3 regions of the Idiomarina sp. ST10R2A5 genome follow, and region 1 is predicted to be linked to each of the others. Evidence: predicted binding sites of a transcription regulator. Region 1 holds the regulator's gene; each other region holds the start of a gene.
The links. The regulator sigma-54, encoded in region 1, starts transcription at its own class of promoters, with help from an activator protein. The targets are predictions, from matches to a motif close to GTTGGCACGNNNNTNGNNT.

Region 2: a site for sigma-54 is predicted at 1,371-1,389, ahead of flhA (flagellar biosynthesis protein FlhA). Genes of this name have one in related genera too.
Region 3: a site for sigma-54 is predicted at 1,301-1,319, ahead of ACP7FG_RS00470 (DUF3192 domain-containing protein). Genes of this name have one in related genera too.

What each region holds. Positions count from the first base shown of each region.
Region 1 is NZ_JBNIEX010000002.1:343,074-346,346, forward strand. Features, by position in the region: gene lptA (lipopolysaccharide transport periplasmic protein LptA) at 1-180, shown strand, start outside; gene lptB (LPS export ABC transporter ATP-binding protein) at 182-907, shown strand; gene ACP7FG_RS04230 (RNA polymerase factor sigma-54) at 929-2,389, shown strand; gene hpf (ribosome hibernation promoting factor) at 2,418-2,705, shown strand; gene ptsN (PTS IIA-like nitrogen regulatory protein PtsN) at 2,709-3,179, shown strand; gene rapZ (RNase adapter RapZ) at 3,170-3,273, shown strand, end outside.
Region 2 is NZ_JBNIEX010000008.1:73,407-76,679, forward strand. Features, by position in the region: gene ACP7FG_RS10710 (PulJ/GspJ family protein) at 1-144, opposite strand, end outside; gene ACP7FG_RS10715 (hypothetical protein) at 125-319, opposite strand; gene ACP7FG_RS10720 (prepilin-type N-terminal cleavage/methylation domain-containing protein) at 355-864, opposite strand; gene ACP7FG_RS10725 (pilus assembly FimT family protein) at 858-1,205, opposite strand; partial or broken gene ACP7FG_RS10730 (prepilin-type N-terminal cleavage/methylation domain-containing protein) at 1,215-1,274, opposite strand; gene flhA (flagellar biosynthesis protein FlhA) at 1,432-3,273, shown strand, end outside.
Region 3 is NZ_JBNIEX010000001.1:100,854-104,126, forward strand. Features, by position in the region: gene queF (NADPH-dependent 7-cyano-7-deazaguanine reductase QueF) at 1-636, opposite strand, end outside; gene syd (SecY-interacting protein) at 696-1,244, shown strand; gene ACP7FG_RS00470 (DUF3192 domain-containing protein) at 1,378-1,494, shown strand; gene ACP7FG_RS00475 (GNAT family N-acetyltransferase) at 1,528-2,208, shown strand; gene ACP7FG_RS00480 (Mpo1-like protein) at 2,214-2,528, shown strand; gene ACP7FG_RS00485 (DUF3301 domain-containing protein) at 2,499-2,810, opposite strand; gene ACP7FG_RS00490 (DUF3549 family protein) at 2,810-3,273, opposite strand, start outside.

The DNA.
Region 1 (3,273 bases):
AGCGGAAAAGCCCGTATTTCTCAGGGTAGCAGCAGTTCCAGTGGTGATCTCATCACCTATGATTTAGACAAACAAACCATAACCGCGACCAGTTCCGGTGAAGAAGACAGTCGCGTCATCACCATTTTTACGCCAAAGGCAAAAACTGACTCCAACGAGAAAAATAACGAGAACCCTTAATATGGCAACCTTACGAGTTAAACACTTAGCCAAAAGCTATAAAAGTCGCCAGGTTGTTAAAGACGTTAGCCTGGAGGTGAGCCAGGGACAGGTTATTGGATTATTAGGGCCGAATGGAGCCGGTAAAACAACCACCTTTTATATGATTGTCGGACTGGTTAACAGCGATAAAGGCCAGATTTTACTGGATGATAACGACCTCACTTTACTGCCAATGCATGAGCGGGCGCGCAGAGGTATTGGTTACCTGCCACAGGAAGCTTCTATTTTCAGAAAGCTCACCGTACGTGACAACCTGATGGCCATTTTAGAAACCCGCAAAGCGTTATCAGACAACGACAGAGAAGAACAGCTCGATGCCTTACTCGAAGAGTTTAATATTGGGCACATTGCCAACAGCCAGGGAATGAGTCTGTCAGGCGGTGAGCGCCGACGGGTTGAAATAGCCAGGGCCCTGGCAGCAGAGCCCACTTTTATTCTTTTAGATGAGCCTTTCGCTGGTGTCGACCCCATATCCGTCATTGATATCAAAAAAATCATTGAGCATTTAAAGCAACGCGGTATTGGCGTATTGATTACCGACCATAATGTTCGTGAAACCCTATCGGTTTGTGAACACGCCTATATCGTTAGTCATGGCGAACTTATTGCCAGTGGGGATGCAGAAAGTATATTATCGAATCAACAGGTTAAAGACGTTTACCTCGGTGAGCAGTTCACCTTATAACGTGAAACCGGGACAGTCATTATGAAGCAAAGTCTGCAGCTAAAAATTGGTCAGCATCTGACCATGACGCCACAACTTCAACAGGCCATTCGCCTGCTGCAGCTTTCCTCGCTCGATCTTCAGGCTGAAATTCAGGATGCACTGGACAGTAATCCTCTATTAGAAGTTGAAGGCGATGCCAGCAACGAAGCTGACAATTCCGAAACCCGAAATATCGAAGAGCGGGATGACAGTCAGCGAGAAACCTCAGACGTTATAAAAACTCAGGAAATGCCGGACGAGTTACCGGTAGACAGCAGTTGGGATGACACCTACTCCAGCCAGACACCGGTTAATGGGGCCGCGTCCTCTGGTAAGTCTTTTGACGGTGACTTTGAAGTTTACCAGGGCTCGACCAGTGAGTCGTTGCAAGATCACTTACTTTGGCAAATGCAGCTTTCCCACTTTTCTGAGGAAGACACCGCCATAGCTGAAGCCATTATCGAAGCCATAGACGACAACGGCTATCTAATGGCCGATGTTGATGAGATTATTGAAGCGGTGCGCCTTCCGGAAGTGGAAACAGAAGAAGTTTGTATGGTGCTTAAACGCATTCAGCACTTCGACCCAATAGGTGTGGGAGCACGCAGTGTCAGCGAATGCCTTGCCATCCAATTGCGGCAACTAAGCGACGACACTGAGTACAAAGAAATTGCTCTATGTTTAGTGACTGAACATATGGATTTACTGGGCAGCCGGGATTTTCGCACCATTCAGCGTAAATTAAAGCTCTCGGAAGACGACTTGCGTCAGACCATGCGCTTGATTCAGCAGTTGCACCCCCACCCGGGTGAGCAAGTTGCACAACAACCCGTTGAATATGTCATTCCTGATGTCGCTGTGACAAAAAAAAATGGGCGTTGGATGGTCGAATTGAACCCCGACAGCGTACCTAAATTAAAGGTCAATGAAGAATACGCGGCCTTGAGTAAAGCAGCTAAGTCAGTAGCAGACAGCCAGTACATAAAAAACCACACGCAGGAAGCGCGTTGGTTTATAAAAAGCCTGGAAAGTCGCAATGACACGTTGCTAAAAGTTGCCAACTGCATAGTGCAACGCCAACAAGGCTTTTTTGAGCATGGCGAAGAAGCCATGAAGCCTATGGTTTTAAACGATGTCGCCGAAGCGGTGGATATGCACGAAAGCACCATTTCGCGGGTGACAACACAGAAATACTTACACTGTCCGCGGGGCGTGTTTGAGTTAAAATACTTTTTCTCAAGTCATGTCAGTACTGAGGGCGGTGGTGAGTGTTCAAGCACTGCAATACGTGCTTTAATTAAGAAGATGGTCGCTGCAGAAAACCGCAGTAAACCGTTAAGTGACAGCAAAATTGCTGAACTGATAGCTGAACAAGGTATCCAAGTAGCAAGGAGGACAATTGCGAAGTATCGGGAATCGTTAAACATTCCATCATCGAGCCAACGCAAAAGTCTTTTGTAACTTTGTTAACTGCAAGAAGGAAGACGTTATGCAAATTAATTTGACCGGTCACCACATCGATATTACTGAAGCTTTACGTGACTACGTAGACACAAAATTTGCCAAGCTGGAACGACATTTTGACCACATTACTAATGTTCACGTCATCCTAAATGTTGAAAAAACGATTCAAAAAGCGGAAGCTACGCTGCACGTGAATGGCGGTGAAATTTTTGCCGACGCAAAACACGACGATATGTACGCGGCCATCGACGGTTTAATCAATAAGCTAGACCGTCAGGTGATTAAACACAAAGAAAAAATGAAACAACATTAATCCATGCAACTGAGTGAATTGTTAAGCCCCGACTGCACCAAGTGTGCAGTCGAGGGCGCAAGTAAAAAAAGACTGCTTGAAACCATTAGTCAAATCGTAGCTCCTAAGTTGTCCGGCATTACCCGCCATGACATTTTTGAGAGCCTATTGAACCGTGAGCGTTTGGGCAGTACGGGAATTGGCTTAGGTATCGCAATTCCTCATGGCCGATTACCCAATGCTAACCACCCGGTTGCGGTATTACTCACGCTAGATGAGCCGATTGAGTTTGACTCTATCGACAACCAACCCGTCGATATTATATTCGCGCTTCTGGTACCAGAATCCGAACACGAAAACCATCTGCAGACTTTAGCTTCTGTCGCTCGCCGTATGAATGACAAAGACTGCACACGTGCATTACGCCAGGCTGACTCCGACAAAGACTTATACCAATTATTTATTGGCAAAGGTGAGCAGTCGCCATGCAACTGATCATTGTTAGTGGTCGTTCCGGTTCAGGTAAAACCATCGCGTTGCGGGTCCTTGAGGATTTAGGTTTTTACTGCGTTGATAATTTACCAATTAG
Region 2 (3,273 bases), on a different contig from region 1:
GGCTTGGGCTTTGCGTTTTACTTCTTCAATAGCGCCTAACCCAATCTGGAGCAGCTGCTGACTACTGACAGCCCAAATAGCGACTATTGCAGAAGCAACCAAGGTTTCGGTCAGGGAAAAACCTTTACTTTTGTGCTGACTCATAATGTTCTTTCTGTCGGTTAAAATCGGCTTCTAACTGGCCAGAAAGTACTTGCCACTGATGCTCTTGCTGAGCTTCCAGCATTTGCGCGTAGAAAAACAGGGCGGCGACGCTTGCGGAGCTTAGACTAATGAGTGTTACTAAGGTGAGTATTAACGCGAATCCTTTCGCTTGCATTGTGAACATCCTTCTCTGTGGTTAAAAGCAAAGGGCTAAGAAAATATCGTTATGCTTCGTTTAAACGATTGCTCTTGCACGCCGTTTTTAGTGACCCGTGAAATAATCATTGTAATAAACAGCTTTGATGCGCCGTCAGAGGCTGGCGGAACACTGGTTTCAACCATTAACTCCTGAACCTCAAACTGTGTTTTGTCGGTCAGTGACTGCCAACCATACCCTGAACAGTCCAGTGTCATAGGGTTATGCTGTAACTGGGAATTCTTAACCCGAAAGCCAACCGACCCGCCGCTTTGGGTAGGGAAAATAAAGCAATTGCTCTGTGGGTTTTGCATGCCTCCAGCTACTGTCTGGTTCAGGTTTTCAAAAAACTCATAAGAAACGGCTTGCCCACCCAGAATAAATTGTGCACTCGACACCGCACGAAACTGAGCGCCTTTTTGCCACTGCATTATGTGCTGAGTGGTGATCACAATAATAGAACCAAGTGCAGCAGCAATGAGTACTTCAACCAGGCTATAGCCATTACTTTTACTAACTAGCATAAGGAGGTTCCGGGCAATGACGAGCCAAGGCTAACGCAAGAGCGAATGCGACCTTTGCTGCTTATAATTACTTTTATCATTCTGTCACCGCTTACAATCCGGACATGCCCAGGTACAGCCGCACCGGAGTTACCGTAGAACTTGAGTGGACTTGCTGCGCTGTACGTCGATTCTGTCATTGCTTTAAAAACACTGGAGCGAGCGTCAAGAGGTACCAATTCAGCAACTATTGAGCGCTGTTCCTTCTGTGCCTTTGCTTTTACTTGATGCAAATACAACAACCAGCGATTACTGGCCTGTTGCAACAGCAAGGTCTCCATTTGTTGACTCAATAACGGCATTGATAACGCACCTAGGCCTGCGCTAATTGTCAGTGCAATAAGCATTTCAAGGAGGGAATAACCACGCACGGTAATAACCTTTTTGTTAAAGAGCAGAGAGTGTAGCTGCCAGAAGATAAATATCTGTAGGCCAAAACGTATCAATGAGTCAGAAAATATTTAAAAGCTGGCTCGATTCTTGAATGAAACACCGCAGGTTCAACTTTTTGACGCAACAGGAAGACGTATGGCGGGCGGTGCCGAAAAGTTAGTAGATTTAAGAAATTTCACGCAGAACAACGCGCATCTGATTAAAGGATTCGGAACGCCTGTGGCCATTATGGCCATTCTGGCGATGGTAGTTCTGCCAATTCCGGCCATGGTGCTGGATATTCTGTTCTCGTTTTCAATTACCTTGTCACTGGTAGTTATGCTGGTGGCGGTTTATACCCAACGTCCGTTAGATTTCGCTGCCTTCCCCACGGTATTGCTTATTGCGACGGTCTTACGGTTAAGCCTTAACGTTGCTTCAACCCGTATTGTTTTGCTGGAAGGTCATAACGGGCCCGGCGCGGCGGGCTCAGTGATTGAGGCTTTCGGTAGTGTTGTTATAGGCGGTAACTACACCGTTGGTCTGGTGGTGTTTGCCATTCTGGTTATTATTAACTTTGTGGTTATCACCAAAGGTGCCGGCCGTATTTCAGAAGTTACTGCCCGTTTTACCCTTGATGCCATGCCGGGTAAACAGATGGCTATTGATGCCGACCTGAACGCGGGTTTAATCAATCAGGAAGAAGCCAAAGCCCGACGCAGTGACGTAACCCGTGAGGCCGATTTCTACGGCTCTATGGACGGTGCCAGTAAGTTCGTAAAAGGGGATGCCATAGCCGGTATCCTTATTCTCTTTATTAACATTATCGGCGGCCTGCTCATTGGTATGATCCAGTACGGCCTGACCTTTAATGAGGCCGTGGAAGTTTATACCCTGTTAACCATTGGTGACGGCCTGGTCGCGCAAATCCCCTCTTTATTACTGTCGGTTGCGACCGCCATTATCATTACTCGCGAAAATGACAGTAAAGACATGGGCGATGCCGTTGTCCTGCAACTGCTTGATAACCCCAAGGTTCTGGTCATTACCAGTGCGGTACTCTTTGCTATGGGTGTTATCCCTGGTATGCCGCATCTGGCGTTCTTGAGTATGTCAGCGGTACTAGCCGGTGCAGCGTACTTTAAGCTTAAAAAGTCAAAAGTCGAAGAAGGCGAGCTGGTAGAGAAAGAACAGGAGCAGCAAGTCCAGCAGGCGCAGCAAAAAGAGCTTAGCTGGGACGATGTGCGCCATGTAGACACTATTGGTCTGGAAGTTGGCTATCGTTTAATTCCTTTGGTCGATAAGCAGCAGGGCGGCGAGCTCCTGTCACGCATAAAAGGCGTGCGTAAGAAACAGTCACAGGAATTTGGTTTCCTGGTGCCAGCTGTTCATATCAGAGACAACCTGGATTTAGGCCCTAACAGTTACCGAATTACCCTAATGGGTGTGACTATGGGCGAAGCTGAAATTCGCCATGACTGGGAAATGGCGATTAACCCGGGTCAGGTTTTCGGCGAACTGGAGGGCGAAAAAACAACTGACCCTGCCTTTGGTCTGGATGCGGTCTGGATCCGCCCTGAACAACGAGAGCATGCGCAGACCCTGGGTTATACCGTGGTGGATGCGGCAACTGTGGTTGCAACACATTTAAGTCAAATAGTGACAAACCATGCGTCACAGCTACTGGGTCATGAAGAAGCACAAGAATTACTGGATCGTTTAGGTCGCACGCATCCTAAGCTGGTTGAAGGCCTGATTCCGGATCTGCTGTCATTGGGCAATTTTGTGAAAGTACTGCAAAACCTATTGGATGAAGGTATTGCGATTCGTGACATGCGCACCATTGTACAAACCCTGGTTGAGTACGCGGGGCGTAGTCAGGACCCAGAAGTATTAACGGCTGCGGTCAGAATTTCATTACGCCGTTTAATTGTTCAGGACATTGCTGAAGGGGCGGCGGAATTGCCTGTCATAACTTTGGCACCAGAGTTGGAACAG
Region 3 (3,273 bases), on a different contig from region 1:
CAAATACGCCAATAATGACGCATGATCCAACTTGGGCCCCTGGTAATGAATATAGACGGATCCCCAGTCGGGTTGGTTCGTGATAAGACAGTTAGACTTCAACAGGTGACTGTGTAGCTTCTCTTCTGTCTCATTATGCTCCGTTATTAATAATGACGGCTGGTAGTCATATTGCGAAATTGTGATGTCCTGCTTATCAATACAAAGACCGGGAAAGGTTGCAATGGATTCACCTTCTAGCTCAGACAAGGGCTTTAAGGTAACACTGACCCTGGCTCCGGCACATGCAGATAAGTCCTTTTCCATAACTACCTGAACCTCTTGCCAGGAGCCAAAATGAGAGTCATTGAAACTGTTTAAATAAAGCTTAAAGGACTTTGATTCAATGAGATTCGGACTTTCCGCAGGCACTTCAAAGTAACCGACAGCGACTTGTGGCAAGCCATTTGAGTTCAGCCAGGATATTTCGTAGCCAGTCCATAAGTCGACACCGGAAAAAGGCAGCTTACCAACAAGACCAATGGGCTCACGATTCAGCGAGCGGGGGACAGGTTGTAGCTGCTTCGGGTCATATTCACTCGGGTAGTCTGTGCTTTGCCCCAGCGATAAGTGGTCGAGTGCGTGCTTCTTTGGCATTTAAGTCGCTCCGTAAGTACAATGCCCTTATTGTAAATTTTCTTAGGTGTAAGTGCCAGATGAAGACGTTAGAAGAAACTATCGATGCCTTAATGGAGCGTTATCAAAATCAGGTTCCTGTCCGTTATACGGAGTATGTAGAAGAGTGGAGCAGTCCAATATATGGCGAGGTTATTGATGACGATACGGTTGAATGGACACCGTCTTTACAAGCTAAGCCTCTGGCTTTTGATGAGCTGGAAAAAGCCTTAGAAACAACCTTCCATGACAGCATTAAAGCGCTATTTGGGCGCTGGTATGCGGGCGACCTGGCGCTTTCTTATCAGGGACATCCGATACATTTATTACAGATCCAAAGTGAAGAAGATGGTGAGCGGTTGTTGGCAAATATAACCGGACATATTTTAATGAAACGCCGGTTAAAACAGCCAGAAACGGTGTTTATTGGGTTAGGAGCAGATAACGACGACTTATTGTTGTCGATAGATAACCACAGCGGTGCTATTGGACTTGAATGGGTGGGGAAGGAACAGCATGAAGTCCTTGCCGACTCTTTGTCTGGGTGGCTCAATGAATGCGAGCCTAAAATTAGTGAAAATAACGATTAATTAGCAAATTAGCAAAACCTGAAAAATATAAAAAGAATAAAAACATAGAGTTACGTTTTGGCCTGAAGCTTGCTTTAAATGAACTGCTGAAAATATATTGAAGCAAACTTATTAATAAAATAATCAGGAGAACATGAAGCATGCTGACGGTATGACGACCCGTGATGAGTGCACGGCTATTGTGTTCATTGACGATACCCTGGCAGGTACCGGAGAAATGGCTCTCGACAGGATCCCGAAAAATGGTTAACTTGGTGTTATAAAAAACTAATCAGTGGTTGTTATGCAAGGCTTAACCGAAAAAACAGAAAGTGAAATCGATAAGGCAAGTGAGAACAGCAGCGAGCATATTCAGGGAGAGCTTGTCTATCTTGTTGCCGAAGATCTTAAATTAGCGGCTTCGCTTTTGTTTCAGACTTACTATGACGATGAATTGTTGCAAAAGATTTTTCGGGCCGATAAGCCGGATTACGAAAAGCGTCTACGAGCCGCAATTCGTGAAGATCTGAATGCGTTTTGGGAAAGTGGACAACCCATTATTGGTATCCGTGACGGCGGCACACTATTAGGTGTCGCCTGTCTCACCCGTCCTGGTAAGAGCTTTGGTCCTGGTCGTTTTTGGCATTGGCGCATTAGTATGCTGCTGACTGCAGGTTTTTTAAGTACCCGACAGGTGCTTGAAAAAGAGCGTCTTATTCAGCAAGCGATGCCCGATGTTCCCTACCATATGTTAGCTTTTATTGCCGTAGCGCCGCAGTATCAATCTCAAGGGGTAGGGCATTTATTGGTTGAGGCTGCTAAAACGGTATTTGAAGAAGATCCTGAATCTCAGGGCATTGCAGTTTACGTCACCCGCTCTGATTATCAGGCATTTTTCAAGAAGCGCGGTTACCGTTTGCAGGCCCAGATAGAAGTTGAAAAGCTACCCGGTGAAGTACTCTTTTACCCTAGGCAAGAAGATTAAAGCTAATGAGTTATTCCAGTTTTAAAGAGTTTTACCCTTACTACTTGCAAGAGCACTCTGACAAGCGTTGTCGGATCCTACATTATATTGGCAGCACCCTGGTGTTGGCTGTGTTAGTTTACGCTTTGGTTAGCGCTAACTATTGGTGGTTGCTGGCTTTGCCGATTATTGGTTATGGATTTGCCTGGCTGGGTCACTTTGTGTTTGAGAAGAATAAGCCAGCCACTTTTCAGTATCCTTTATATAGCTTACTGGGTGACTGGGTTATGTATAAAGATGCCTGGGTTAAATTATTGACCGGGAATTCGAAACGGCGGTAACTCAACACCAACTAAGCGCTGGTTATGAAGGGTTAGTTCTCCTTCATAACGAGTTTCTCCGTCGCTGCTAAACCCCATTTTAAATGTACTTCGCCAGCCCGGCTGGCTTCCTTTAAAAGACCATCGGGTATCCTCACGACGAATATCCAGAAACTGCAAACCTTGCTGTTTACAATAAAAAACAGCGTGTTTCTGCGCGCTTTCCGACTGCTGGCGATGTTGCCAGAAAACCCATACTGCGGTTGCCAACCCGAGAAAAACAATAACATCAAGTAAGTTCATCAAGCGCTCCGGGTTTGCTGTTTTAATCGGTTTAAAGCTTCGCCAACGGCTTCCGACTGTTTCTGCTGTGCCAATATAGACAGAAGCAGGGGACGTATATCCGGTAAGGCAATAATGTCCTGAAATAACGCATCAAACAGGGCGTTATCCAGTGAAGCGATTGCATCTAAATAGCTTAACAAGCTGTGCTCATCGTTAAGTACGGGCCATAATCGGGCGGCGACAACAACCAGTTGGTCAGCGTTTGCATCAGGAATGGTCTCGTTGACGGACTTTTGTACGCGCGGGTGAGCTGCAACGGAAGCTAACGCTCTCAGGCTGTCTGTACAAAGCAGTGCATCATTGCTCTTAACATGCTCAAGCAATGAATCTCGTAGTCGTGGCGTGATGTTTTGCTGTTCAAGGGCAACGGCGAGCGGCTGTCTTACCGCTTTAGGGTAAGTCGAAAAATGTGTTGCTATGG